DNA from 4 places in the Escherichia marmotae genome. Region 3 is predicted to be linked to each of the others. Evidence: predicted binding sites of a transcription regulator. Region 3 holds the regulator's gene; each other region holds the start of a gene.

Region 1 (7,570 bases), 2.1 Mb from region 3:
TAAGTCTGTTGAACTTAAGTAATATTCTTACCCAATCATCGGTGCGTATTATTATCGCGCTCGGCGTGGCAGGGTTAATTGTCACCCAGGGAACTGACCTTTCTGCTGGTCGTCAGGTAGGGCTGGCGGCGGTGGTGGCGGCTACCTTGTTACAATCGATGGATAACGCCAACAAAGTATTCCCCGAAATGGCGACCATGCCGATTGCGCTGGTTATTCTGATAGTCTGTGCCATTGGCGCGGTTATCGGTTTGATCAACGGTCTGATTATCGCTTACCTCAACGTGACGCCGTTCATTACCACGCTCGGCACGATGATTATCGTCTACGGTATCAACTCGCTCTATTACGACTTTGTTGGTGCGTCACCGATTTCCGGTTTTGATAGCGGCTTCTCCACCTTTGCCCAGGGGTTTATTGCGCTGGGGAGTTTCCGGCTATCTTACATCACCTTCTACGCGCTGATTGCCGTGGCGTTTGTCTGGGTGCTGTGGAACAAAACCCGTTTCGGCAAGAATATTTTTGCTATTGGCGGCAACCCGGAAGCGGCGAAAGTTTCTGGTGTTAACGTCGGCCTGAATCTGCTGATGATTTATGCGTTGTCTGGCGTGTTCTATGCCTTTGGTGGGATGTTAGAAGCCGGACGTATCGGCTCCGCCACCAACAACCTCGGCTTTATGTATGAACTGGATGCTATCGCGGCGTGCGTGGTGGGCGGTGTATCGTTTAGCGGCGGCGTGGGTACGGTCATTGGCGTGGTGACCGGGGTCATTATCTTTACGGTCATCAACTACGGTCTGACCTATATCGGCGTCAACCCGTACTGGCAGTACATCATCAAAGGGGCGATCATTATCTTCGCCGTGGCGCTGGATTCCCTGAAGTACGCGCGTAAGAAGTGATGTGAATTTGGGCATTACCGGATGCGACGTTTACGCCGCATCCGGCAGTTGGTGTCAAATGTCGGATGCGACGCTGGTGCGTCTTATCCGTCCTACTATCCGTCCTACTATCCGTCCTACAACGTTACCGGATGTTCTTTCTCTCCCTTCTTAAACTTCACTTCCCCGAGATCAATACAGCTAACCGGGCAAACATGACCGCAAAGCAAACAACCGACGCATTTCTCAGTATTACAATGTGGCGTGCGTGTTTTCTCATCCCATTCCATCGCCTGGTGACCACCGTCGTAGCAGGAAATATAACAGCGCCCGCAGCCGACACACTTATCAAGATTGATATGGGGATAGACGATATAACTGCGGTCTAAATCTTCCGCCGGGACAATATTGTGATTCGCCAGACCCACCATCTCCTGTAACGAGTCAAATCCCTGATCGGCAAGATAATGCGATAACCCGCTCGCCATATCTTCCACAATCCGATAACCGTACTGCATAATTCCGGTGGTCACCTGCAGTGTAGCCGCGCCGAGCAATAAAAACTCTGCCGCGTCTTCCCAGGTTTCAATGCCGCCAATACCGCTGATCGGGAAATCGCGCAGCTCCGGATGCGTGCGCATTTGCTGAATAAAGCGCAGGGCGATCGGTTTCACCGCTTTACCGGAATAACCGGAAATACTCGATTTACTGTTAACGATCGGCATACCGATTTTCTGATTCAGATCGATATTGGTGATGGATTTAACGGTGTTAATCGCTGCAATGCCATCTGCACCGCCACGCTTAGCCGCCAGCGCCACTTCGCACATATCACCGATATTCGGCGTCATCTTCGCCAGCATCGGCAGCGTTGAACCACGTTTCACCGCCCGACAATATTTCTCTACCAGTTCCGGGCTTTGCCCGACATCGCTACCCATCGCATGAGAAGTCATCTGCGGGCAGGAGAAATTACATTCGATCATATCCGCGCCAGCTTCTTGCACCAGACGCGCCAGATCTTCCCATTGTTGCTCATTTTCCCCCATGATCGAGGCGATCAGCACTTTGTCCGGGTAATCCTCTTTCAGCCGACGCAGAGCGGTCAGATTCTCTTCCAGCGGATGTTCGGCAATCTGCTCCATATTTTTGAAGCCAATAAAACCGGTATCTTCTTTCACCAGATGATCAAAACGTGGCGAAACCTCGTTAGCGATAAAAAAGCCGATAGTTTTGAATACCACGCCGCCCCAGCCGGTGTCGTAGGCTTTGGCACACATCTCATAGCAATTGCCTACTGGCGAAGAAGAGAGGCAGAACGGGTTGGGAAACTTCACGCCGCAAAAGGTAATAGAAAGATCTTTCGTTAACATGAGCAAGCTCCCTCTAAATAGTGATGGATCGCCTCGGCGGCTTCTTTCCCGGTCTTCACGGCATAGACCACGGTTTTATCACCCTCAACAATATCGCCAGCGGCAAACAGTTGCGGGTCACGGGTCTGGTAATTTTTCGTTTCGATAGTGTTACGTTGGGGTTCCAGTGTAGCAAAAGCGGTAAGTTCGGCATGTTGACCGATGGCGAGAATAATTTTGTCTGCCGCCATCGTCAGCTCGCCCGGTAAACGAACATGTTTAAACGTCACTTTATTGCCATCTACCGCCACAGGCGTAAAGCCATCGATAATCGATACCCCCAATTTCTGAGCACCGGTGAACTCTTTCTTGCTTGCCGGAAACACATCTAATTCTTCACGCGCCACGCAGGTCACCGCCGGACAACCGAGAACTTTCAGCGTACTGGCAACGTCCATCGCGACATCGCCGCCGCCAATAATTAATGCGCTTTGTGGAATGCTGATATCGCCTTGTGCCAGGCGTGCGCGTTGCAGGAAATCGACGGCAATCTCAACGTCGCTATGCTCAAACAGCGGCAGGGTGGAACCACGCGATAACCCCACGGTTACCAGTACCGCGCGGTTTTCTGCTTTCAGTTGCTCCAGCGAGAGCGTTTTGCCAATTTCACAGTTGCACTTAATAGTTACACCCATTTTTTCGATACGGGTGATTTCCGCATCCAGCACCGACTGCGGCAAACGGAATTGTGGAATGCCGTTACGCAACCAGCCGCCTGGTTGTACTTCTTTTTCGTAAACCGTGACGTCGTAACCCAGGTTGGTTAGCGTCACGCTGGCCTGCAGCCCAGCAGGGCCAGCACCGATAACCGCTACTTTACCAAGCGTCTTACTGCCCGGTTGATAAATTTCCATTCCGGTTTGTTGTTCGAAATCAGTAACAAAACGCTGTAAGCGGCCAATATCAATCGGATCATCGACACCTGCGCGGGTACAACCGCTCTGGCATAATTTTTCTGTGGGGCACACTCTGGCACAAACGGCACCGAGGGCATTATTTTCGCGAATAGTCTCGGCAGCGCCTTTAAAATTACGAAAATAGATTGAGCGAATAAATTTTCCCGGATCGGTTTGCGCCGGGCACGCCTGGCTGCAAGGGGCGTCGTGGCATAATAAACAACGAGAGGCTTCTTTAATCGCCAGTAAAGGCGTAAAAGCCGGAGCGAGTTCATCCAGATAATTTTGTTGCGGCATGTGATCTTCCTTAATGCTATGGGTAATTAAGGCGAACGTATAGTAAATATAACGTGCTGATATTAAGGCTAAGCGTGCGGGGGAAATAATAATTATTCTCAATAGTTAACAGTGGGCGAGAAATAATATTATCGGTAAAAAATAAGATAAATAATCATACCGATGGATAAAATACCGAAGCCGCTATACGCCACTATATAAGCAAAGAAGAGACCGGGATTTTTTTCACGCCAGACATACACCGGTTCCGGCACATTTTTAACCCGTTTATCAATTGCGCCAGCACGCCAGCCTTTCCATGCTTCGCGAAAACAAAATACCGGGATAAGGAAAAAAACGGCAATGACAAAAAACTGCTGAACATCCATAACTACTTTCCTTGTTTCTTTTGTAATTCAAGTAACTGTTCTGGCGTGACGGCGGGATAACCCTGCGCATCTTCGGGCACCTGGTGCATTGCCGGAATAGGGACCAGTGGTCCTAAAAAGCGCGGTTCACGTTTAAAAATATAAAGGTCAGCCAGCGCACCGAAGCGGGCGGCAAATTCGCGAATACGTACTGACCACATATCTTTTGGTGACGGTACGGCATAGCACTGCGCCTGAATACCCATATGCAGAGCGATAAATAATGCCCGCTCACAGTGGAAACGCTGAGTAATAATAATGAAGTCGTTGGTATCGAACACCTTGCGTGTACGCACGATGGAATCCAGGGTACGAAAACCGGCGTAGTCGAGAACAATATCAGCCGGATCGACGCCAGCGGCAATTAAATCTTTGCGCATGGTCATCGGTTCGTTATAACTCTGTAATGCGTTATCACCGCTAAGTAATAGATAATTCACCTTACCGCTGTTATAGGCATTTATTGCACCCTGAATACGATAGCGGTAATACTGATTAATCACCCCAGTACGATAATATTTTGCCGTACCAAGTACCACGCCGACCTGGCGGTAGGGGAGATCCTGCAATTCATCGTAGATATAAGGCGCAGTTTTCCAGCTCATCCAGCGATCGAGGCCGAGCACTGTCAACAGCAGCAAGCCGATCAGGACTAACAGGCTGTAGAACACGCGCTTTAACATGCTGAAAACTCGATCTTGGGGAATTTCAATCAGGCTACTTTACCTGTGGGCTTTGCGCAAGAAACGGCAAACTGTTTGCCGGGATTTTCGACACCAGGGTGAGTAGAAATGCCGGATGCGCTACGCTTATCCGGCCTACGAAATTTTGCACTCTGTAGGCCGGATCAGGCGTTCACGCCGCATCCGGCACCGGGCTTAAGCGAGAAGCACGCGGTCGATATTGTGACAACCGAGAGCTTTCAGCGTTGCCGAGGTTGCATCCCACTGAACCAGCGGCGCATCGGCTTTTTCTGCCAGAATCGCCCGCTGAATATCCGGGTAATCATAACCTTTGAGATTTAACAGAATTAATGCGCCCTGCAACGGCGGTAGAGTTGGGTTGAATGCGGCGTTTTCAGCATAGCTACCACTGAAAATACGACCGTCTTTGCATTCCAGCGCCACGCCGCTTGGAGACTTGCTGTAAGGCATGTGCGAACGGTTGGCCGCGGCAATTGCCGCCTGAGAAAGCGCATCGCCAGTCAGCGCATAGCCGTGATCCTGCTCGTCCATCAGCAGTGTCTTAATCTCCAGATCTTTCGGCCCAAAGGCATCCGGCAAATAGTCACGCAGCGCATGCGCTTCGCGGCCCGGCAGATGAATGCGTAGATCCAGCCCGCTGTTCAGTTCGTTCATAAACTGACGGCAGTGACCACAAGGTGTGTAGTTAACGGTGATGGCCGCGAGCGCTTTCTCACCGCTCAGCCAGGCGTGGCTGATTGCGCTTTGTTCGGCATGAACGGTTTGCTGCATTGTTGCGCCAATAAATTCCATATTGGCACCAAAATACCAGGTTCCACTCACGCCGCGCGCAATGGCACCAACATTAAAATTCGACAATGGCGTGCGGGCACAGGCCGCCGCCAGTGGTAGCAGTGCGAAAGCCAGCGCGTCTTCGTCCAGCCCCGTTGCGCTCTTCAGCGAAGAGACCTGCTCTCTGGTCAACAACGCGGGGAAATACTTATCTGCCAGAATGGGTTCCAGTGCAGATTGCAAGTTATCCGCAAGTTGGGCAAAAGCAGTTTGAAAACGTGGATGCATGGCGTTGCCTCATAATCATGTAATGGGATAACAGTTTACGAACCCATTATGGCTTTATATGTGATCTGAATCTCATTAATTATACAACGCGTGAAACTTACATCAAAAATGCGCGACGCATCGCAAATTTTAGCCCATTACTGCCAGAATAATCGGGAAAAGAAATGGTGCAACCAGCGAGGTAATAATCCCGCATAACACCAACGCCAGCGAACTAAATGCGCCTTCCTGATAATCCAGCTCGGCACAGCGCGCTGTTCCGAGGGCGTGAGAGGCCGTCCCCATCGCCAGGCCACGCGCTGCTTTGGTACGAATACGCATCGCATTGAGTAGCGTATGACCAAACACCGCACCCAAAATACCGACAAAAATCACACAAACCGCGCTGATTGCCGGAATACCGCCAATACTGCCACCAACGGCCATCGCAATTGGTGTGGTAACCGATTTCGGTAATATTGATGCAGCGATTTCCGGTGAAGCGCCCATCAACAATGCTACGCAAGTCCCCGTCACCATCGCGACCACGCTACCGATAAAACAGATAGTGATGATGGATTTCCAGCGCGCGCGGATCTGGTGCAGTTGTTCATATAAAGGATAGGCCAGTGCGACCACCGCCGGTTGCAACAGATCGTTTAACACTTCGCTACCTTTAAAGTAGCTGTCGTAAGAGATGCCGGTCAGCATTAAAAAAGGAATGATCACCACCATTGCCACCAGCAACGGGTTAAGCAACGGAAACTTATACCGTGTTGCCAGTTTGCGGGCGGCAAAAAAGACAATCAATGTCAGCGGTAATGACCACCAGATATTCGCCATCATTTTTCTGATCCTTTCTGACCTATGACTTTACGTTCACCGTGTACCAGGTGCGAACTCCAGCTCACCACCAGAAAAACCACCAGCGTACTAATGGCACAGGAAACCACCACCGGGCCAAACTGTGCGCGTAGCAAATCAAAATATTGCATTACGCCTACGCCAATTGGCACAAACAACAGTGCCATATAGCGAATCAGTACGTAACACCCCGGATTGACCCACTTCGCCGGAAGAATTTGCAAGGCCAGCAGGACAAACAGGATTAGCATCCCGATGATGCTGCCCGGAATGGTTACCGGTAGCAGGGAAGCAATGAAAATGCCTGCATACAGGCAGGCATAAATCAGGACAAAAGCGCGTAAATATTGCCAGATAATGTTCAGTGTCTTACTCATAATCAACACCCCAGATGAGATGGATTCATCATACAATTAATCTGTAAAATGTGCTACCGATCACATTAAGAAAACATCGCTTATTTTTCGCACCAGGGCATGACGATGTGAGCAGCGAACTCAGGCATACCATACTTTTGCAGATCAGAAAGCGCGCCAGCCATACATCAAGCATAGAGAGGGATTGTAGTTTGCAGCAATCCCTCTCTGCAGACCTTTAATCCGTTGACCGGAGGCGCTACCATAGCGCCTCATTTTTTTGCGGGTGATGATATGCGTGTGTTACTGGCACCGATGGAGGGTGTGCTTGACTCCCTGGTGCGTGAATTACTGACCGAAGTTAATGACTACGATCTGTGCATCACCGAATTTGTCCGCGTGGTGGATCAACTGCTGCCGGTAAAAGTTTTTCATCGCATTTGTCCTGAGCTGCAAAACGCCAGTCGAACGCCTTCCGGGACACTGGTGCGGGTACAACTGCTGGGGCAGTTCCCGCAATGGTTAGCAGAGAACGCCGCCCGTGCGGTGGAGTTGGGTTCCTGGGGCGTGGATCTCAACTGCGGTTGCCCGTCGAAAACGGTTAACGGCAGTGGCGGCGGGGCAACGTTACTCAAAGATCCTGAACTTATCTATCAGGGGGTAAAAGCGATGCGCGAAGCTGTACCGGCGCATTTACCCGTCAGTGTGAAAGTGC
Region 2 (7,570 bases), 1.6 Mb from region 3:
ACCTACGTTAAAGAGGTGCCGCTACGTCGCCATCTGTTGATAGCAGTGCTGCTGGCTGTTCTGGCGATCGGAGCCTGGTTGTTGAACGTGTCGCTACTACTGTCGCTGGTGTCGATTGTGGTGATTATGAAGCTGTTTTATCAGTTCGAGCAGCGCTTCGGTATGCGTTCCCTCAGCCTGTTGAATGTGATTGGTTCCAACACCATCGCCATCTACACCACCCATCGCATTCTGGTAGAGATATTCAGCTTAAGTCTGATTCCGCAAATAAACGCGGCGCGCTGGTCGCCGCCAATCGAACTGGCGCTCCTGCTGGTTTATCCCTTTGTCAGTTTGTTGATTTGCACACTGGCTGGCTTGCTGGTGCGAAAATTTTCACAACGCGCATTCAACGATCTGTTGTTCTCCCCGCCTTCTCTGCCTGCAACCAGTTACTCTCGCTAAGCCATCGCCCCAGCCGGGGCGATTCAATTTGCTAAACCATGTCGATTCCGGATAATGAACAGCATTGCTTATCAGAGATATGCCCCCATATGTTGAGGCATATCCTAACGAGACTCTGACAACTGTTATGCCTGAACAATATCGTTATACGCTGCCCGTCAAAGCGGGTGAGCAGCGTCTGCTGGGCGAGTTAACCGGAGCTGCCTGCGCGACGCTGGTAGCCGAAATTGCCGAACGTCACGCCGGACCGGTGGTGCTTATTGCACCAGATATGCAAAATGCCCTGCGTTTGCACGATGAAATCAGCCAGTTCACCGACCAGATGGTGATGAACCTGGCGGACTGGGAAACCCTCCCCTACGACAGTTTTTCGCCTCATCAGGACATTATCTCCTCGCGTCTTTCCACCCTTTACCAGTTACCATCAATGCAGCGTGGCGTACTGATTGTTCCGGTGAATACGCTTATGCAGCGCGTTTGCCCGCACAGTTTTCTCCACGGCCATGCGCTGGTAATGAAAAAAGGTCAGCGGTTATCGCGCGATGCATTGCGTACCCAACTGGACAGCGCTGGTTATCGCCATGTTGATCAGGTGATGGAGCACGGCGAATACGCCACGCGTGGTGCGTTGCTGGATCTTTTCCCAATGGGCAGCGAACTGCCTTATCGTCTTGATTTTTTTGATGATGAAATCGACAGCCTGCGGGTATTTGACGTCGACAGCCAGCGCACGCTGGAAGAAGTGGAAGCCATCAACCTGCTGCCCGCACATGAATTTCCGACCGATAAAGCGGCGATTGAGCTGTTCCGCAGTCAGTGGCGCGATACTTTTGAGGTGAAACGCGATCCGGAACATATTTACCAGCAAGTGAGTAAAGGCACGCTGCCTGCCGGGATCGAATACTGGCAGCCGCTGTTCTTCAGCGAACCGCTGCCGCCACTGTTCAGTTATTTCCCGGCCAATACGTTGCTGGTGAATACCGGCGATCTGGAAAACAGTGCCGAACGTTTCCAGGCCGATACGCTGGCGCGTTTTGAAAGTCGCGGCGTCGATCCGATGCGACCGCTATTGCCGCCACAATCGCTCTGGCTGCGAGTGGATGAACTTTTCTCGGCGTTAAAAAACTGGCCTCGCGTGCAGCTTAAAACCGAGCATTTACCGACGAAAGCAGCGAATGCCAATTTAGGTTTTCAGAAACTGCCAGACCTGGCCATTCAGGCGCAACAAAAAGCGCCGCTGGATGCGCTGCGTAAATTTCTCGAATCCTTCGATGGCCCGGTGGTGTTCTCGGTAGAAAGTGAAGGCCGCCGCGAAGCACTCGGGGAACTGCTCGCCCGAATCAAAATTGCCCCGCAACGCATTATGCGTCTCGATGAGGCCAGCGAGCGTGGGCGTTATCTGATGATCGGTGCTGCCGAACATGGTTTTATCGATACAGTACGTCATCTGGCGCTGATTTGTGAAAGCGATCTGCTCGGTGAACGTGTTGCCCGTCGTCGTCAGGACTCTCGTCGCGCCATCAACCCAGACACGCTGATCCGCAACCTCGCGGAGCTGCATATCGGCCAGCCGGTTGTTCACCTGGAACATGGCGTCGGGCGCTATGCCGGAATGACCACGCTGGAGGCTGGCGGCATTACGGGCGAGTATCTGATGCTCACCTACGCCAACGACGCCAAACTGTATGTTCCGGTATCATCGCTGCACCTGATTAGCCGTTACGCCGGTGGCGCAGAAGAAAACGCTCCGCTGCATAAACTTGGCGGAGATGTGTGGTCACGGGCGCGGCAGAAAGCGGCGGAAAAAGTGCGTGATGTGGCAGCGGAACTACTGGATATCTACGCCCAACGCGCTGCCAAAGAAGGCTTCGCGTTTAAACACGATCGCGAACAATATCAATTGTTCTGCGACAGCTTCCCGTTCGAAACCACGCCGGATCAGGCGCAGGCCATCAACGCAGTTCTTAGCGACATGTGTCGGCCACTGGCAATGGATCGTCTGGTGTGCGGTGACGTTGGCTTTGGTAAAACGGAAGTGGCGATGCGTGCCGCTTTCCTGGCGGTGGAAAACCACAAGCAGGTGGCAGTGCTGGTGCCAACCACCCTCCTCGCCCAACAACACTACGACAACTTCCGCGACCGTTTTGCTAACTGGCCGGTGCGCATCGAAATGATCTCCCGTTTCCGCAGCGCCAAAGAACAGGCGCAAATCCTTACGGAAGTGGCGGAAGGGAAAATCGATATTTTGATCGGCACGCACAAACTGCTGCAAAACGACGTCAAGTTTAAAGATTTGGGCTTGCTGATTGTCGATGAAGAACACCGCTTTGGTGTCCGTCATAAAGAACGCATTAAAGCGATGCGCGCGAACGTCGACATACTGACGCTCACCGCGACACCAATTCCGCGCACGCTGAACATGGCAATGAGTGGAATGCGCGATCTGTCAATTATCGCCACACCGCCCGCCCGTCGTCTGGCGGTCAAAACGTTTGTCCGCGAGTACGACAGCCTGGTCGTCCGGGAGGCCGTCCTGCGTGAAATTTTGCGTGGGGGGCAGGTTTATTATCTCTACAATGACGTGGAAAACATCCAGAAAGCCGCCGAACGGCTGGCGGAACTGGTGCCAGAAGCACGAATTGCCATCGGTCACGGGCAGATGCGTGAGCGCGAACTGGAACGGGTGATGAATGATTTCCATCACCAGCGTTTCAACGTGCTGGTTTGTACCACAATTATCGAAACCGGGATCGACATTCCTACCGCCAACACCATTATCATTGAACGCGCGGATCATTTCGGTCTGGCGCAGTTGCACCAGTTGCGCGGTCGCGTCGGACGCTCACACCATCAGGCGTATGCGTGGCTGCTGACGCCACATCCGAAAGCGATGACTCCCGATGCGCAAAAACGTCTCGAGGCGATTGCGTCTCTGGAAGACCTTGGCGCGGGCTTTGCGCTGGCAACTCACGATCTGGAGATTCGCGGTGCGGGTGAACTGCTCGGTGAAGAACAAAGTGGTTCGATGGAAACCATCGGTTTCTCGCTGTATATGGAGTTGCTGGAAAACGCCGTTGATGCGCTGAAAGCCGGACGCGAGCCGTCGCTGGAAGATCTCACCAGCCAGCAAACGGAAGTCGAACTGCGGATGCCGTCGCTACTGCCGGACGATTTCATCCCTGACGTGAATACACGTCTGTCGTTCTATAAACGCATTGCCAGCGCCAAAACGGAAAATGAACTGGAAGAGATCAAAGTAGAGCTTATCGATCGCTTCGGCCTGCTGCCGGATCCGGCACGTACTCTGCTGGAGATTGCCCGCCTGCGCCAGCAAGCGCAGAAGCTGGGGATCCGGAAGCTGGAGGGGAATGAGAAAGGCGGCGTGATCGAATTTGCCGAGAAGAATCACGTGAATCCAGCCTGGTTGATTGGTTTGCTGCAAAAACAGCCGCAGCACTATCGTCTCGATGGCCCGACGCGCCTGAAGTTTATTCAGGATTTGAGCGAGCGGAAACAACGTATCGACTGGGTGCGCCAGTTTATGCGTGAGCTGGAAGAGAACGCCATCGCGTAGTAGTAAATCGGGGGGCGGTTATGCCCCCTTTAGACACAAAGCATAAACAAAATTTGCTACACTTATCAGGCCTACCGTGTATTGAATTTGCAGGCGGATAAGGCGTTCACGCCGCATCAGGCATGAACCAGCATCTCTCCTAATATTTACAAATTCTTTGCACTTCCCTGCACTACCCGACACTGCCACCATTCATAATTCATACTTATCTTTTTATTACAATAACCTTATATTTTTTATGGATTTTTGGTGATGATCAAAACACGTTTTTCTCGCTGGCTGACGTATTTTACGTTCGCCGCAGCCGTAGCACTGGCGCTACCGGCAAAAGCCAATACCTGGCCGCTGCCACCTGCGGGTAGTCGTCTGGTTGGTGAAAACAAATTTCATGTGGTGGAGAATGACGGTGGTTCGCTGGAAGCCATCGCCAAAAAATATAACGTCGGTTTCCTGGCGCTGTTACAGGCCAACCCTGGCGTTGATCCGTATGTACCACGAGCCGGAAGCGTGTTAACGATTCCGTTGCAAACGCTGCTGCCGGATGCGCCACGTGAAGGCATTGTGATCAATATTGCAGAGTTACGTCTCTATTATTATCCACCGGGTAAAAATTCGGTGACCGTATATCCGATCGGCATTGGCCAGTTAGGCGGAGACACATTGACACCAACAATGGTAACTACCGTTTCGGACAAGCGAGCTAACCCAACATGGACACCTACCGCAAACATCCGCGCCCGTTATAAAGCCCAGGGCATCGAACTTCCGGCTGTTGTTCCGGCAGGACCGGATAATCCGATGGGTCATCATGCGATCCGTCTGGCGGCCTATGGCGGCGTTTATTTACTTCACGGTACAAACGCCGATTTCGGCATTGGTATGCGGGTAAGTTCCGGCTGTATTCGTCTGCGCGATGACGATATCAAAACACTTTTCAGCCAGGTCACCCCTGGCACCAAAGTGAACATTATCAACACACCGATTAAAGTCTCTGCCGAGCCAAATGGCGCACGCCTGGTAGAAGTGCATCAGCCTCTGTCAGAGAAGATTGATGACGATCCGCAATTGTTGCCGATTACGCTCAATAGTGCGATGCAGGCATTTAAAAATGCAGCGCGAACTGACGCCGAAGTAATGCAGCATGTGATGGATGTACGTTCAGGAATGCCGGTGGATGTACGTCGTCATCAAGTGAACCAACAAGCGTTGTAAATACCGGATAAAAAAATCCCCGCGGCACGGCATGTCGCGGGGAAAAAAGCAGCAGTAGCGGGCATTAATGAGGGTTAATGCTTATTTATAAATTACTGCCGTTCCATGAAGGGTATTCGGGCCGGTTACTGAAGTAATACGGAAAGATTTTGCGCCCATCTCATCCGCTTTTTGTGCCAGTTGTTCTTCCAGCGATCCCAGATTTGTCCCCGCGTTAGCACTGATAGTACCCACTTTTTGTTGACCTTCTGGTGTTGCCTGAACTTCGACAGCCGCAAAGCTGGCAAATGACATGGAGCTTAAAATCGCCGCAGTGATGAGGGTTTTTACGTTTTTCATAATAGTGACCTTATGCAGATGAATGGCGTCGCAAGCAATTACTTAACGATCGATAACTAAATGATAGATGTGATCTGGATCACATACAAGATATTTTTTATAACACTCATTAATTAAATTAAAATTCTTTAAATTTCAGTTAAATAGGGAGCAATTATTTTTCTGCTCTCTGGACTGGTGAACGGTGGTGATTATTTTTATAATAATCATTCATTCACAGCTACAAGGTATAACGGCATCATGGCAACTGACTCAGCACATTGTGTAAAAAAAAGCCGTGGCCGCCCCAAAATGTTCGACAGGGAAGCCGCGCTTGATAAGGCTATGAAACTGTTCTGGCTGCACGGTTATGAAGCAACTTCCCTTGCCGATCTCGTCGAAGCGACCGGAGCCAAAGCGCCGACGCTGTATGCGGAATTCACCAACAAAGAGGGATTATTCCGCGCCGTACTTGACCGCTATATCGACCGTTTTGCCGCAAAGCACGAAGCGCAATTGTTTTGTGAAGAGAAAAGCGTGGAGTCTGCACTGGCAGACTATTTCGCCGCCATCGCGAGCTGTTTTACCAGTAAAGACACCCCTGCAGGTTGCTTTATGATTAACAACTGCGCCACGCTCTCCCCGGACTCCGGAGATATCGCCCATACCGTAAAGTCACGCCACGCGATGCAGGAACGCACCTTGCAACAGTTTTTATGTCAACGCCAGGCTCGCGGGGAAATTCCTGCCCACTGTGACGTAACGCATCTTGCGGAATTTCTTAATTGTATAATTCAGGGGATGTCGATCAGTGCCCGGGAAGGCGCATCGCTGGAAAAACTAATGCAGATTTCGCGGACAACATTGCGCTTATGGCCAGCGCTGGTGAAATAAGACGCAAAAAAAGCCCCTCAGCCTGAGCGAATGAGGGGCTAAATTGCAGAGTACAGCTTTTTTATACTTTGTTATTCAGAACCAGTTGTCCGTTGTTATCCAATGGGATTTGTGTGCCCGGATCGCTACCCATGCGGATTTTGCCCTGCTGATCGCCAATCTTATAGGTCACGTCATATCCCAGCATTTTTTCTGACTTGTCATATACCGTTTTACAACGCTGTTGGGTGGTCGTGTAAGTATCGCTTTCCTGGAGAGAGCCCTGAATCTGATTACCGGCATACCCACCACCAAGCGCCCCCACAACGGTGGCAACATCTTTACCGCGCCCACCGCCAAACTGATGCCCTATAACCCCGCCCGCCACAGCGCCCAGAACCGAACCGGCGATGCGATTTTCATCCTGCACCGGTCGGCGGTGAGTCACCGTGACGTTGCGGCACTCCTGGCGCGGTGTTTTAACTGTTTCCTTGATTGGGATTGCAGAAACAACCTGAGCGTATTGCGGGCCACGTTCAAACACGTTCAGACTGGCTACTGCCGCTACGCCGAGCGCAGCCGCGACACCAATCCCGATACCCGCCAACATTGATTTATTCACGGGAACACCTCCTTCTTTGCAGTTATGCCAATCATGCAAGCGAAGAGGAAAAGCCGCTATCAGACAGAAGATGAAAAACGCGGGAATAGCAGGAAATACTGAATGATTCAGATGAGTCTGAAGGGATGCCTGATGCGACACTTAACGCGTCTTATCAGGCTCACAAATCGTCCTCTTCCTGTAAGGGCGGATGAGGCGTTCACACCACATCCGCCAGTACAAGCCAATTAATGCAGTTTCAGACGCGGACGGATCACGCGGTTAATGCTACCTACCAGCATCATCAGCCCCGTTTTAAAGTAGCCATGCAGCGCAATCTGATGCATGCGGTACAGAGAAACGTACACAAAACGCGCAATACGTCCTTCAATCATCATCGAACCTCGGGTCAGGTTACCCATCAGGCTACCAACGGTAGAGAAGTTCGACAGTGATACCAGCGAACCGTGATCCTTATACTGATAATTTTTTAGTGGTTTACCGTTCATCTGCGCCAGAATATTGTTCATTGCGCAGGTAGCCATCTG
Region 3 (7,570 bases):
TCATATCAACTTCCAGCGCGTCCCCACTGTTGACACGTCTAACCCTTTCGCTGCAAAAGGCATCCCGTCGTTGGATGAAAGTTTTGTGGTGATTCATTTTCGTAATCTGGAAGGGATCGATTTCCCTTGGCTGCTGGCGATGTTACAAGGCTCATTCATTTCCCACATCAATACGTTAGTGGTGCCGGGAGGTAAAATGGGTCTGGCAATGGAGTTAATTATGCTGCCGCTGGTACAACGACTGATGGAAGGGAAGAAAATCGAGTAAATGTTCTTATATGCCGGATAAAATAATATCCGGCATCATATTTTAATCATTAAATCACGCGGCTATCACTTCATAGGAGTGGGTAATATTCACGGCTTTCTCTAGCATCAGCGCTACCGAACAATACTTCTCGGCAGAGAGATCCACCGCTCGCGAAACCGCCGCGTCCTTCAGGTCGTGACCTGTGACGATAAAATGCAAATTGATGTGCGTAAACAGGCGCGGTGCCTCTTCGCGACGTTCAGAGGTCAATTTTACTTCACAATCGACCACATCCTGACGCCCTTTTTGCAGGATAGAAACCACATCAATGGCGCTGCAACCGCCTGCCGCCATCAACACCATTTCCATCGGACTTGGCGCTTTATCGCCAGAATTACCGTCCATTAAAATCTGGTGACCCGAGGCTGACTCGCCCAAAAAAGTTAACCCTTCGACCCACTTCACACGCGCTTGCATAATCGGAACTCCATTGCGTCAATTTTCCTGACAGAGTACGCGTACTGACCAAATCGCGCAACGGAAGGCGACCTGGGTCATGCTGAAGCGAGACACCAGGAGACACAACGCGAAAGCTATGCTAAAACAGTCAGGATGCTACAGTAATACATTGATGTACTGCATGTATGTAAAAGACGTCACATTACCGTGCAGTTCAGTTGATAGCCCCTTCCCAGGTAGCGGGAAGCACATTTCGGCAATCCAGAGACAGCGGCGTTTTCTGGCTCTGGAGAAAGCTTATAACAGAGGATAACCGCGCATGGTGCTTGGCAAACCGCAAACAGACCCGACTCTCGAATGGTTCTTGTCTCATTGCCACATTCATAAGTACCCATCCAAGAGCACGCTTATTCACCAGGGTGAAAAAGCGGAAACGCTGTATTACATCGTTAAAGGCTCTGTGGCAGTGCTGATTAAAGACGAGGAGGGTAAAGAAATGATCCTCTCCTATCTGAATCAGGGTGATTTTATTGGCGAATTGGGCCTGTTTGAAGAAGGCCAGGAACGTAGCGCATGGGTACGTGCGAAAACCGCCTGTGAAGTAGCTGAGATTTCCTACAAAAAATTCCGTCAATTAATTCAGGTGAACCCGGATATTCTGATGCGTCTCTCCGCACAGATGGCGCGTCGTCTGCAAGTCACTTCAGAGAAAGTGGGCAACCTGGCATTCCTCGACGTTACAGGTCGTATTGCACAGACACTGCTGAATCTGGCGAAACAACCCGATGCCATGACTCACCCGGACGGTATGCAAATCAAAATTACCCGTCAGGAAATCGGTCAGATTGTTGGCTGTTCTCGTGAAACCGTGGGACGTATTCTGAAGATGCTGGAAGATCAGAACCTGATCTCTGCACACGGAAAAACCATCGTCGTTTACGGCACCCGTTGATCCCATCGGAGTGCCGCGTTACCTGGTAGCGCGCCGTTTTGTTTAAGCCGATGTGGCGCAGACTGATTTATCATCCCGACATCAACTACGCACTACGACAAACACTGGTGCTATGTTTGCCCGTGGCCGTTGGTCTATTGCTTGGCGAATTAAGACTCGGGCTGCTCTTTTCTCTCGTCCCCGCCTGTTGCAATATTGCGGGGCTTGATACTCCTCATAAGCGTTTTTTCAAACACTTAATCATTGGTGCGTCGCTGTTTGCCACTTGTAGCTTGCTAACGCAACTGCTGCTGGAAAAAGATATCCCCCTACCCTTTCTGCTGACGGGGTTAACGTTGATACTTGGCGTCACTGCTGAGTTAGGGCCATTGCATGCAAAATTACTTCCCGCATCGCTACTCGCCGCCATTTTTACCCTCAGTCTGGCGGGATATATGCCGGTCTGGGAACCGTTGCTCATCTACGCGTTAGGCACGCTCTGGTATGGACTGTTTAACTGGTTCTGGTTCTGGCTCTGGCGTGAGCAACCGTTACGCGAGTCGCTTAGCCTGCTGTACCGTGAACTGGCGGATTACTGTGAAGCCAAATACAGCCTGCTTACTCAGCACACCGATCCCGAAAATGCTCTGCCACCATTGTTGGTGCGTCAGCAAAAAGCGGTCGATTTAATTACCCAGTGTTATCAGCAAATGCATATGCTTTCCGCGCAAAATAATACGGACTACAAGCGGATGCTGCGTATTTTCCAGGAGGCGCTGGACTTACAGGAACATATCTCGGTCAGTTTGCATCAGCCGGAAGAGGTGCAAAAGCTGGTCGAGCGGAGCCATGCGGAGGAAGTTATCCGCTGGAATGCACAAACTGTCGCCGCCCGCCTGCGCGTGCTGGCTGATGACATTCTTTATCATCGCCTGCCGACACGTTTTACGATGGATAAGCAAATTGGCGCGCTGGAAAAAATCGCCCGCCAGCATCCGGATAACCCCGTGGGACAATTTTGCTACTGGCACTTTAGTCGCATCGCCCGCGTGCTACGAACGCAAAAACCACTTTATGCCCGCGATCTGCTGGCAGATAAACAGCGGCGAATGCCGTTACTCCCGGCGCTGAAAAGCTATCTTTCCCTGAAATCGCCAGCGCTGCGTAATGCCGGACGATTGAGTGTGATGCTAAGTGTTGCCAGCCTGATGGGCACCGCGCTGCATTTGCCGAAATCCTATTGGATATTAATGACGGTATTATTGGTGACGCAAAATGGTTATGGCGCTACTCGCCTGCGGATTGTGAATCGTTCTGTGGGAACCGTGGTCGGGTTAATCATTGCGGGTGTTGCGCTGCACTTTAAAATTCCCGAAGGTTACACCCTGACGTTGATGCTGATTACCACGCTCGCCAGCTATCTGATATTGCGTAAGAACTACGGCTGGGCGACGGTCGGTTTTACCATTACCGCTGTGTATACCCTGCAACTGCTGTGGCTGAATGGTGAGCAATACATCATCCCACGCCTCATTGATACCATCATCGGCTGTCTGATTGCCTTCGGTGGCACGGTATGGCTGTGGCCGCAGTGGCAGAGTGGTTTACTGCGCAAGAACGCCCATGACGCCTTAGAAACTTACCAGGAGGCTATTCGTCTGATCCTCAGTAAAGATCCGCAACCCACGCCACTTGCCTGGCAGCGAATGCGGGTGAATCAGGCGCATAACACCCTGTATAACTCGCTGAATCAGGCGATGCAGGAACCGGCGTTTAACAGCCATTATCTGGCAGACATGAAACTGTGGGTAACACATAGTCAGTTTATTGTTGAACATATCAATGCCATGACCACACTGGCGCGGGAACACCGGTCATTGCCGCCGGAACTGGCGCAGGAGTACTTGCAGTCTTGTGAAATCGCCATTCAGCGTTGTCAGCAACGACTGGAATATGATGAACCGGGTAGTTCTGGTGACGCCAATATCATCGACTCGCCAGAGATGCTGCCACACGAAGGTGCGTCCGGCACGCTGGAGCAGCATTTACAACGCGTTATTGGCCATCTGAATACGATGCACACCATTTCAGCAATGGCCTGGCGGCAGCGACCACACCACGGGATTTGGTTGAGTCGCAAGTTGCGGGATTCGAAGGCGTAATTTATTCATCGCCAGAACAAAATCGAGGGTCAGATAAGGCACATACGCCGTATCCGACGCCCTTTGCCTGGTGCGACGCTTACCGCGTCTTATCAGGCTTACTCCCGTTTTACGCCGCAATCACCTTCGCCACTGCGCGGGCAAAACGCTGCATCCCTTCGTCGATATCCGCATCTTCCACCACCAGCGACGGCGCAAAACGCACCACATCTGGTCCGGCGTTCAGCACCATTACACCTGCATCCGCACCCGCATAAAGGAAATCACGCGCCTTACCTTTGTATTGTGGTTTCAACTCCGCACCAATCAACAGCCCCATGCCGCGAATATCGCTAAACACATCGTACTGCTGATCAATCTTCTGCAAATGCTCAACAAAACGCTGACGTTTCGCCTGAATGCCTTCCAGCACGACCGGCGTATTGATGATATCAAACGCCGCCCCAGCGACCGCACAGGCTAGTGGATTACCACCGTAGGTGGAACCGTGCGAGCCAGGATGAAACGCAGACGCAATCTCCGCCGTGGTCAGCATGGTGCTAATCGGGAAACCACCGCCTAACGCTTTGGCGGAGGTCAGGATATCCGGCGTCACGCCGTAGTGCATATAGGCAAATAAATCGCCTGTCCGCCCCATCCCGCACTGCACTTCATCAAATACCAGCAATGCCTGATGTTGATCGCACAGTTCACGCAAGCCCTGCAGAAACTCCGGCGTCGCAGCCGTCACGCCGCCCTCGCCCTGAATCGGCTCAACAACCACTGCGCAGGTATGATCATCCATCACTGCTTTCACCGCGTGGAGATCGTTAAAGGGAACATGAATAATGTCTGCCGGTTTTGGCCCAAAGCCGTCAGAATATTTCGGCTGGCCGCCCACCGAGACGGTAAACAATGATCGGCCATGAAAGGCGTTATGGAAGGCAATAATTTTGGTTTTGAACGGGCTATGGCGCACACAAGCGTAATGACGTGCCAGTTTAAAGGCAGTTTCGTTGGCTTCCGTCCCGGAGTTCATAAACACCACTCGTTCGGCAAAGGTCGCCTCAATCAGTTTACGCCCAAGACGTAATGCTGGTTCATTGGTGAAAACGTTGCTGATATGCCACAAGGTTTCGCCCTGGGTTTTTAACGCTTCCACCAGCGCCGGATGGCAATGACCTAACGCCGTAACCGCAATCCCCCCCGCGAAATCGACATACTCCTTACCCTGTTGATCCCAGATTCGGCTACCCTGGCCTTTTACCGGAATAAACTCTGCCGGTGCATAAATCGGCAGAATCACTTCATCGAAAGTCGCGCGTGTAATTGCTGTTTGTTCAGTTGCCATCTCATGATCACCCTGTTACGCATAAATCATTATGAAATTATAATCACAAAATATGCATAAAAAATCATTAAATGGCAACCAGAAATCAGCGATGCAGGAAATTAGCCAGCAACTGATGCCCCTGTTCGCTAAGAATACTTTCCGGATGAAATTGCACCCCTTCGAGATCCCACTGGCGATGGCGAATCCCCATAATCTCGTGGGTCTCGCTCCAGGCGGTCACTTCAAAACACTCCGGCAGCGAGTCGGGGTCCACCACCAGTGAATGGTAGCGCGTCACGGTTAATGTATTTGCCAGCCCCTGAAATACGCCTTCGCCGTTATGCGTAATGGGTGAGGTTTTGCCGTGCATTACCTTTGCGGCGCGTACCACTTTAGCGCCGAAAACCTGCGCCATCGCCTGATGCCCCAGGCAAACGCCAAGAATCGGCAACCGTCCGGCATAGTGACGAATAACCTCAAGGGAAATCCCGGCTTCATCTGGCGTACAGGGTCCAGGCGATATGACAATTTTCTGCGGTTTAAGGGCGTCAATATCCGTCAGCGTCAACGCATCGTTGCGCTTAACCAGCACATCCGTCCCCAGTTCACAAAAATACTGGTAGAGGTTCCAGGTGAAAGAATCGTAGTTATCAATAAGCAGGATCATGGCGGCTCCGGTACGAAAGAACCGCGCTATTTTACTCAGATTCCCCGGCTTCGCTTACCACTTTGCTAAATATCGTCTTCAGCGCAGAGAGATCGCCCATTGCCCCGCTCTGATTAGCCTGATTCCACACCTCTTTTTCGATGCCCTGCCAGCTCAATTGATAGCCAGCATGAATCGCCAGTTGTTCGAAGAAGATACGCTGCGCAAGGCCACTTCCCGCGCGGAATGGGTGCAGGACGTTGATTTCACAATAGTAGTGTGCCAGCCGCTCAACGAACTTCTCTTTCTCAAGGCCGACCAGATAACCTTCTTCCTCCAGATCCTGCATAGGGCATTGCCCTCTTTTTCGATATAGGCAAAGTGGCAGAATGGTGTATCTCCTTGATAAATGTCAACTTCGCGTAATTGGCCCGCCCAGTCGAAAATATCCTGATAAAGCTGGCGATGAATAGCACGCAAATGGGGTAAACCGCGCATCAGCGGACCAAGCTCAATGGTCGCGGCGCGCAGCGCCGTCATTTCGTAAGCGGCCTGCTCCAGTCTCTGCTGTTGGCGGATATCCAGTCGGTTACGCATGATGTCGAGGCCAGGATAAAGATACGGGTCGCGCCCTTCTCCGAACTTATCGCTCATAGTGTCTCCTTAGCTCTTCAAGGCGCACCAAAGCCTCAGCGGCAGTAAGCGTCACCAAGGGGCTCTCGACACCTTCGAGACGGCGGCTGGCCTGGAAATTACGATTACGCTGAAGTTCCCAAAGACGGGACTTTTGCTTATCGGTGAGTTTCTTCACTTGATGCCTCCCTGAACGTGTCCGTTTGCCACAAGTATAAGCGGCAAATGCAGGTTACGCCGGGAGAGCAGATGCGCGGACAATATTGCCCGCGCGAGAAATCGTTACGGCAGGACTTTAGCGGAAAGGATAACGACCGGCTTTGACGGCACATTCTGGTATGGACCAACATCATGAGTCGGCACCTGGGAAATCTTGTCTGCGACATCCATCCCTTTTACCACTTTACCAAAGACGGCGTAGCCGAAATCACGCTGGCCGTGGTCGAGGAAGGCGTTATCGGCAACGTTAATAAAAAACTGGCTGGTTGCGCTGTCTTTATCAGCAGTACGCGCCATAGCAATCGTGCCGCGCGTGTTGCGCAGACCGTTATCAGCTTCATTTTTGATCGGCGGATTCGGTTTTTTCTGCTGCATCTGCTCGGTGAAACCGCCGCCCTGAATCATAAAGCCCGGGATCACCCGGTGAAAAGTGGTGTTGTTATAAAAACCGCTGTTCACATAATCGACAAAGTTTTGCACTGATACCGGTGCTTTCTGGCTATCCAGCTCCAGTTCGATATTACCAGCAGAGGTTGTTAACAATACGTGCGGGTCCCCTTTCGCTGCCATTGCTACAGGTGAGAGAGCAGAAAGAGCGAAAACAGCTACAAAAGCTGCCAGGGTCGATTTGAACATGAGATTTCCTTAACAGAGCAGAAAAAAAGCAAGTGAAGAGATTCTAAATAGCCTTCAATGACAAGGCCATTCCTTTACCTAATTTTACGTACTTGAAATATATGTAACCTGATGATCACTTATATTCCGTGATCAGAATCACTTTAAATATTGCAAATTAGCAACCGTTTGCAATTAGATATTTAATCAGATCACAAAATCACCTAAAATCGCCCGCTCGCGGCATACCCACTATGCCATTTTCTCTTTCAACGCAGGCCAATCATGACTAACAGCAATCGCATTAAGCTCACATGGATTAGCTTTCTTTCCTACGCACTCA
Region 4 (7,570 bases), 1.9 Mb from region 3:
CTCATTAACGCGAAGATGAAAGTGCCGCCGCAAATATTCCCCGCCAGAGTAGGTAGCGCAAATGGCCAGATGAAATCGCTCCAGTGCAGCGTGCCGTTAAATACCAGATAGAGGATCTCTACAGAACCCACGACGATGTGAGTGGTGTCACCCAGGGCGATAAGCCACGTCATTAATATAATTACCACAATCTTTGCCGCTCCTGCCGCAGGGAACATCCATACCATTGTGGCTATCAGCCAGCCGGAGATAATCGCGTTGGCAAACATCTCGCTGGGGGTGTTTTTCATTACATCCATGCCGATTTTGACAAACGCATCGCGGGTTTCTTCATTAAAGATAGGCATATACTCAAACGCCCACGCCGCAATACCTGTTCCAAGAATATTACCCAGCAACACGACGCCCCATAACCGCATCAGTAAGCCGATGTTGCCGATAGTCGGTTTTTGCATTACCGGCAGTACCGCAGTTACGGTATTCTCAGTAAATAATTGCTGGCGTGCCATAATGACGATAATAAAACCAAAGGTATAACCCAGATTCTCCAGCAAAAAACTCCCCGGTACACCTTCCAGTTCGACATGAAATATACCTTTTGCCAGTAGCGAAGCGCCCATCGACAGGCCCGCAGCAATAGCTGACCACAGTAGCGCCATTGCGTCGCGTTCCAGCTCTTTTTCGCCGTCCTGGCGGATATGCTCGTGAATAGCCATCGCTCTGGAGGGGAGTCGGTCTTCATCTATTTCTATTTTTTTCCCGCGTTCTTTTTCTTCACTCTCTACTTCAAGTTCGTCGCTGTGTTTATCTATTTTGTCGTTATCCATGGTGTCGTCTCTTGAATTAGCACGCATAGCTAAAGCGTAGCGGCTTTTTTGCTCGCAACTGGCGGGAGTTACTCTGAAAATGTATAAAAGGCCGCGTTTGCCTTTTTCTGTTTCTACGGAATCAAGTAGCCTACAGGGCGGCGATTACCAGGCTATGATCAAATCAGCATTTCAGGGCGTCTGGACATCAGTTGACGTGCTGCTACAATCGCCCACACCTAAACAGGCGGATACGGTATCGTTCCGTCATGGATGGCAAACTGCATAAGCCATAAAAAGCCATAAAAAACAGGGAGACATTTATGAAGCTTCGCCTGTCGGCGCTTGCTCTGGGAACTACGCTTCTGGTGGGGTGTGCGAGTTCCGGTACAGATCAGCAAGGGCGTTCAGACCCGTTAGAAGGGTTCAACCGCACCATGTACAATTTTAACTTCAATGTGTTAGACCCGTATGTGGTTCGACCGGTAGCTGTCGCCTGGCGTGATTATGTTCCGCAACCGGCGCGTAACGGTTTGAGCAATTTTACCGGCAACCTTGAAGAACCTGCGGTGATGGTTAACTATTTCCTGCAGGGCGACCCTTATCAGGGGATGGTTCACTTTACCCGCTTTTTCCTGAACACCATTTTGGGGATGGGCGGCTTTATTGATGTTGCGGGGATGGCGAATCCGAAACTGCAACGTACTGAACCTCACCGTTTTGGTAGTACGCTCGGTCACTATGGCGTGGGCTATGGGCCGTATGTTCAGTTACCGTTCTACGGTAGTTTCACGCTGCGTGATGACGGCGGTGATATGGCAGATGCTCTTTACCCGGTACTTTCCTGGTTGACCTGGCCGATGTCTGTGGGTAAATGGACGCTTGAAGGGATCGAAACCCGTGCGCAGTTACTGGATTCCGACGGTCTGCTTCGTCAGTCGTCCGATCCTTATATTATGGTTCGCGAGGCTTACTTCCAGCGTCATGATTTCATCGCCAATGGCGGCGAACTCAAACCGCAGGAAAACCCGAACGCGCAAGCGATTCAGGATGATTTAAAAGATATCGATTCTGAATAAGATGCAAATAAAAAAGGTGAGTCGTAAAACTCACCTTTTTTCTTATTAAGCTAACGTGTTATTAGAACGCGTAGTTAAAGTTAGTCCCGAACAGCCAGGCTTTACCTTCAGACTCGAATTGATATGGACCTTCGTTGATCTTCACGCTCTGACCGTGCATATAAGAGACGCCGACATCTACAGAAGCATCTTTATTAAATGCGTAAGTAGTACCTGCGCTCAGCCAGAAACGGTCCTGATCCGGAATGGAGATAGAACGGTTCTGTGCCGGAACTGGGCTGTCATCGAAGGCAATGCCGGTACGGAAGGTCCAGTTATCATCGTAGTAATAAGTTGTACCCAACGCGATGCGGTAAGCATCTTTAAAGCCTTCATGTTTCTGGAACAGCGTGTCGCCACCGGTTGAGGTTGCTTTCAGTTGTTGGAACTGACTCCAACTGGTGTAAGCCAGGCTATAGTGAATCGCCCACTGCGGATCAACACGGTTATAACCAGACACTTCCCACATTTCAGGCAGGTTCAGCGTCAGATAACCCGACTGCGTTGCGCCACCTGTAGCACCAGGCAAACCGAGATTGTAGTTATTCAGGCCAATTGGCAAGTCGCTGCTGTAGTTACCTTTGAAGTCAATTTTTACCTCAGAACGGTAGGTCAACGCGTAGCGGTTGTTTTTATCCAGTTCATACAGGATCCCGGCGTTCCAGCCAAAGCCCCACTGGTTGCCGTTCAGATGAGCAATTTTGGTGTTACTTTCAATATCATTAGCGGCTGCAGCCAGCGCTTGTCCCTGTGGTGTCCGTCCGGCGGGAGATTGCATAATCTGACCAGCAACCAGTTGCCCCAGATCACCTGCAAAACGTTCAATTTTTGCACGAGCATAGACGGCGTTAAGACCAAGACCGAAACTCCAGGCGTTGTTTAAGCGGTAGGCACCGCTTAAATTCATATTCACGGTTTCGAGGTCGGTTGTACCACCGACAGAACCGCCTGCATAAGTGTCATTAAACTCTGTCGCCAGACCATAGTTAGAGGTAATGGAAGCCCCCCAACCAAATTGGTCGTTAATCGGCGCAACAAAGTGTGCGTTCGGAACCCATGCTGTAGGTGCGATGTTATCCGCGTCGAGGCTACGACCAGACGGAGAAGTTCCGCTGATATTCACATCCGGATCAATATAAACCGCACCCGCAGAAAAAGTCGGGCGGTCAAACATGGTAATCAACGCGGGGTTACGGCTGACATTACCAGCATCATCGGCAATAGCGCCTTCCCCTGAATAAGCCCGACCCAGGCCAGAGGAAGAAAATTCGTTTAACTGAAAGCCTGCCGACCAGGCCTGGGTGGAGATAAGTGCCACTGCGACTGCGAGAGCAGACTTTGTAAACAGGGTTTTCTGGCTCATGACCATAACCTCAATAATTTATTTTTATACAAACTATGTTACGTGCTGTAACAGGAGCGCGAAGTGTAGGGGCTGATGTACATCTTAGAAATCAGACCAGTGGCGAGAGTATAGGTCTGACCAGATGGAATGTTGCAAGTATGTTTCTATATTTTTTCAAATATGATCTAAGAAACGCGATCCAGTTGGCAAAATTTGGAGGTGGCGCACTCATTCATCCAGGTGAATTTTGTTTTAGATCATTTTTAAGTGTGATTTCGGTCACTTATCTGATTTTGCAGAATTAACAACTGGAGCAGCACTTTTCAGAAGCGTAAAATATCCGTAACGTTTATCTGGCACCTTGGGTGCACATACAGAGGAAATCAACGATGAGTAAATGTAGTGCTGATGAAACCCCGGTTTGCTGCTGTATGGATGTTGGCACCATTATGGACAACTCCGATTGCACCGCGTCTTACAGCCGCGTGTTTGCAAACCGCGCAGAAGCAGAACAAACGCTGGCGGCGCTGACTGAAAAAGCCCGTAGCGTAGAATCCGAACCATGCAAAATCACCCCGACTTTCACTGAAGAGTCTGACGGTGTTCGCCTGGATATTGATTTCACTTTTGCCTGCGAAGCTGAAATGCTGATTTTCCAGTTGGGTCTGCGTTAATTCCTCTCGGGTACATACGCCCCTGCCAGGTTGTTGGCAGGGGCGTTTTATTTTCTCTTCTTCTTTTCTCTCTGTGTCATAGCTCCCACTTTCCCTTTTCTCCACTTGGCTAAATGTAAAAAATAGTTAAGACTATGATCAGGTCAGACCACTTTATGTCTTTTTTTACAGGGGAGTGTTATGGGTCAGGTTTTACCGCTGGTTACCCGCCAGGGCGATCGCATCGCCATCGTTAGCGGGTTACGTACGCCTTTTGCTCGCCAGGCAACGGCTTTTCATGGCATTCCCGCTGTTGATTTGGGGAAGATGGTCGTCGGTGAGCTGCTGGCACGTAGTGAGATCCCCGCCGAAGTGATTGAACAACTGGTCTTTGGTCGGGTTGTGCAAATGCCAGAGGCTCCCAATATTGCGCGTGAAATTGTTCTTGGCACTGGAATGAACGTCCATACCGACGCATACAGCGTCAGCCGAGCTTGCGCTACCAGTTTCCAGGCGGTTGCGAACGTGGCCGAAAGCCTGATGGCGGGAACCATCCGCGCCGGTATTGCTGGCGGGGCCGATTCCTCTTCGGTATTGCCAATTGGCGTCAGTAAAAAACTGGCGCGCGTGTTGGTTGATGTCAACAAAGCCCGCACGCTGAGCCAGCGTCTTAAACTCTTCTCCAGCTTGCGTTTGCGTGACTTAATGCCTGTTCCGCCTGCGGTAGCGGAATATTCCACCGGTTTGCGAATGGGCGATACCGCCGAACAAATGGCGAAAACCTACGGTATCACCCGCGAACAGCAAGATGCACTGGCGCACCGTTCGCACCAGCGTGCTGCCCAGGCATGGTCAGAAGGCAAACTCAAAGAAGAGGTGATGACCGCCTTTATCCCTCCTTATAAACAACCCCTCGCGGAAGACAACAATATTCGCGGTAATTCCACGCTTGCTGATTACGCAAAACTGCGTCCGGCATTTGACCGTAAACACGGAACGGTAACTGCGGCGAACAGTACGCCTCTGACCGATGGCGCGGCGGCAGTGATCCTGATGACCGAATCGCGAGCGAAAGAATTAGGGCTGGTGCCGCTGGGATATCTGCGCAGTTACGCGTTTACCGCTATTGATGTCTGGCAGGACATGTTGCTCGGTCCGGCCTGGTCAACGCCGCTGGCGCTGGAGAGAGCAGGCCTGACGATGGCCGATCTGACATTGATTGATATGCATGAAGCATTTGCCGCCCAGACGCTGGCAAATATTCAGTTGCTGGGTAGCGAACGTTTTGCCCGCGATGTGCTGGGGCGTGCACATGCCACTGGCGAAGTGGACGATAGCAAATTTAACGTGCTTGGCGGTTCCATTGCTTATGGTCATCCCTTCGCGGCAACCGGCGCGCGGATGATTACCCAGACATTACACGAACTTCGCCGTCGCGGCGGTGGATTTGGTTTAGTGACCGCCTGTGCCGCAGGTGGACTTGGTGCGGCAATGGTTCTGGAGGCGGAATAATGGAAATGGTATCGGCTTTTACCCTAAATGTACGTCTGGACAATATTGCCGTCATCACCATTGACGTTCCCGGCGAAAGAATGAATACCCTGAAGGCAGAGTTTGCCTCGCAGGTGCGCGCCATTATTAAACAACTCCGCGAAAATAAAGAACTTCGAGGCGTAGTGTTTATCTCCGCTAAACCGGACAACTTTATTGCCGGTGCAGACATCAACATGATTGGCAACTGCAAAACCGCGCAAGAAGCGGAAGCACTGGCGCGGCAGGGCCAACAGTTGATGGCGGAAATTCATGCTTTGCCAGTTCCTGTTATTGCCGCCATTCACGGCGCTTGCCTGGGCGGTGGTCTGGAGCTGGCACTGGCGTGCCACGGTCGTATCTGTACAGACGACTCTAAAACCGTGCTCGGCTTGCCGGAAGTACAACTTGGGTTGTTACCTGGTTCAGGCGGCACCCAGCGTTTACCGCGCCTGATCGGCGTCAGCACAGCACTAGAGATGATCCTCACTGGCAAGCAACTACGGGCAAAGCAGGCGTTAAAGCTGGGGCTGGTGGATGACGTCGTTCCGCATTCTATTTTACTGGAAGCCGCTGTAGAGCTGGCGAAGCAGGAGCGTACAGTTTCTCGGACTCTCCCGATTCGTGAACGAGTGATGGCCGGGCCATTAGGTCGTGCGCTGTTATTCAAAATGGCAGGCAAGAAAACAGAACAGAAAACCCAGGGCAACTACCCGGCGACAGAACGCATTCTTGAGGTTATCGAAACAGGATTAGCGCAGGGCTCCAGTAGCGGTTATGACGCTGAAGCACGGGCCTTTGGCGAACTGGCAATGACATCGCAATCACAGGCTCTGCGTAATATCTTTTTTGCCAGTACCGACGTGAAGAAAGATCCTGGCAGCGATGTTGCCCCCGCCCCATTAAATAGCGTGGGGATATTAGGTGGTGGCTTGATGGGCGGTGGTATTGCTTACGTTACAGCCGGTAAAGCGGGGCTACCTGTAAGAATTAAAGATATCAACGCCCAGGGCATAAATCATGCTTTGAAATACAGTTGGGATCAGTTGGAGGGGAAAGTGCGCCGCCGGCATATCAAAGCCAGTGAACGCGACAAACAATTGGCGCTGATTTCAGGTTCTATGGATTATCACGGTTTTTCCCATCGCGATCTGATTATTGAAGCAGTGTTTGAAAATCTCGAATTAAAACAACAGATGGTGGCGGAAGTGGAGCAAAACTGCGCCCCTCATACAATTTTTGCCTCCAATACCTCATCTTTACAGATTAGCGATATTGCCGCTCACGCCTCACGACCAGGGCAGGTTATCGGCCTGCATTTCTTCAGCCCGGTAGAAAAAATGCCGCTGGTAGAAATCATTCCTCACGCCGGGACATCGGCGCAAACCCTCGCCACCACGGTAAAACTGGCGAAAAAACAGGGCAAAACGCCAATCGTGGTGCAGGATAAAGCCGGATTTTACGTTAATCGCATTCTGGCACCTTACATTAATGAAGCTATCCGCATGTTGACCGAAGGTGAGCGTGTTGAGCACATTGATGCCGCACTGGTTAAATTTGGTTTTCCGGTGGGACCAATCCAACTTTTGGATGAGGTAGGAATCGACACAGGGACTAAAATTATTCCTGTACTGGAAGCAACTTATGGAGAACGTTTTAGTGCGCCTGCAAATGTTGTTTCTTCAATTTTGAACGACGATCGTAAAGGTAGAAAAAATGGCCGGGGTTTCTATCTTTACCGCCAAAAAGGGCGTAAAAGCAAAAAACAGGTTGATCCCGCCATTTACCCGTTGATTGGCGCGCAAGGGCAGGGGCGACTGTCCGCACCGCAGGTTGCTGAACGGTGTGTGATGTTGATGCTGAATGAAGCAGTACGTTGTCTGGACGAGCAGGTTATCCGTAGCGTGCGAGACGGGGATATTGGCGCAGTATTTGGAATTGGTTTTCCGCCATTTCTCGGTGGTCCGTTCCGCTATATCGATTCTCTCGGCGCGGGCGAAGTGGTTGCAATAATGCAACGACTGGCCGCGCAATATGGTTCCCGTTTTACCCCTTGCGAGCGTTTACTTGAGATGAGTGAGCATGGGGAAAGTTTTTGGAAAACAACTGCAACTGACC

What was found. Region 3 encodes CRP, which controls carbon source genes, mostly activating them, when cyclic AMP is high. Its sites were predicted from a motif close to ATGTGANNNNNNTCACAT; they were not measured.
Positions count from the first base shown of each region.
Region 1: a site for CRP is predicted at 5,715-5,732, ahead of cdd (cytidine deaminase). Genes of this name have one in related genera too.
Region 2: a site for CRP is predicted at 5,637-5,654, ahead of bhsA (multiple stress resistance protein BhsA). Genes of this name have one in related genera too.
Region 4: a site for CRP is predicted at 3,537-3,554, ahead of C1192_RS00065 (YfcZ/YiiS family protein). Genes of this name have one in related genera too.

Region 1 is NZ_CP025979.1:243,544-251,113, forward strand. It holds gene mglC (galactose/methyl galactoside ABC transporter permease MglC) at 1-902, shown strand, start outside; gene preA (NAD-dependent dihydropyrimidine dehydrogenase subunit PreA) at 1,019-2,254, opposite strand; gene C1192_RS01225 (NAD(P)-dependent oxidoreductase) at 2,248-3,486, opposite strand; gene C1192_RS01230 (DUF2542 family protein) at 3,615-3,854, opposite strand; gene sanA (outer membrane permeability protein SanA) at 3,857-4,576, opposite strand; gene cdd (cytidine deaminase) at 4,772-5,656, opposite strand; gene C1192_RS01245 (CidB/LrgB family autolysis modulator) at 5,786-6,481, opposite strand; gene C1192_RS01250 (CidA/LrgA family protein) at 6,478-6,876, opposite strand; gene dusC (tRNA dihydrouridine(16) synthase DusC) at 7,150-7,570, shown strand, end outside.
Region 2 is NZ_CP025979.1:1,247,542-1,255,111, forward strand. It holds gene C1192_RS06665 (acyltransferase family protein) at 1-444, shown strand, start outside; gene mfd (transcription-repair coupling factor) at 572-4,018, shown strand; gene ldtC (L,D-transpeptidase LdtC) at 4,268-5,230, shown strand; gene bhsA (multiple stress resistance protein BhsA) at 5,312-5,569, opposite strand; gene comR (TetR family copper-responsive transcriptional repressor ComR) at 5,810-6,442, shown strand; gene C1192_RS06690 (glycine zipper 2TM domain-containing protein) at 6,504-7,043, opposite strand; gene ndh (NADH-quinone dehydrogenase) at 7,271-7,570, opposite strand, start outside.
Region 3 is NZ_CP025979.1:2,809,230-2,816,799, forward strand. It holds gene C1192_RS14635 (phosphoribulokinase) at 1-268, shown strand, start outside; gene C1192_RS14640 (OsmC family protein) at 323-727, opposite strand; gene crp (cAMP-activated global transcriptional regulator CRP) at 1,029-1,661, shown strand; gene C1192_RS14655 (YccS/YhfK family putative transporter) at 1,712-3,802, shown strand; gene argD (bifunctional acetylornithine/succinyldiaminopimelate transaminase) at 3,912-5,132, opposite strand; gene pabA (aminodeoxychorismate synthase component 2) at 5,218-5,781, opposite strand; partial or broken gene C1192_RS14670 (putative adenosine monophosphate-protein transferase Fic) at 5,876-6,414, opposite strand; gene ficA (FicA/YhfG family antitoxin) at 6,404-6,571, opposite strand; gene ppiA (peptidylprolyl isomerase A) at 6,676-7,248, opposite strand; gene tsgA (MFS transporter TsgA) at 7,513-7,570, shown strand, end outside.
Region 4 is NZ_CP025979.1:6,487-14,056, forward strand. It holds gene C1192_RS00040 (formate/nitrite transporter family protein) at 1-827, opposite strand, end outside; gene mlaA (phospholipid-binding lipoprotein MlaA) at 1,130-1,885, shown strand; gene fadL (long-chain fatty acid transporter FadL) at 1,947-3,287, opposite strand; gene C1192_RS00065 (YfcZ/YiiS family protein) at 3,659-3,943, shown strand; gene fadI (acetyl-CoA C-acyltransferase FadI) at 4,124-5,434, shown strand; gene fadJ (fatty acid oxidation complex subunit alpha FadJ) at 5,434-7,570, shown strand, end outside.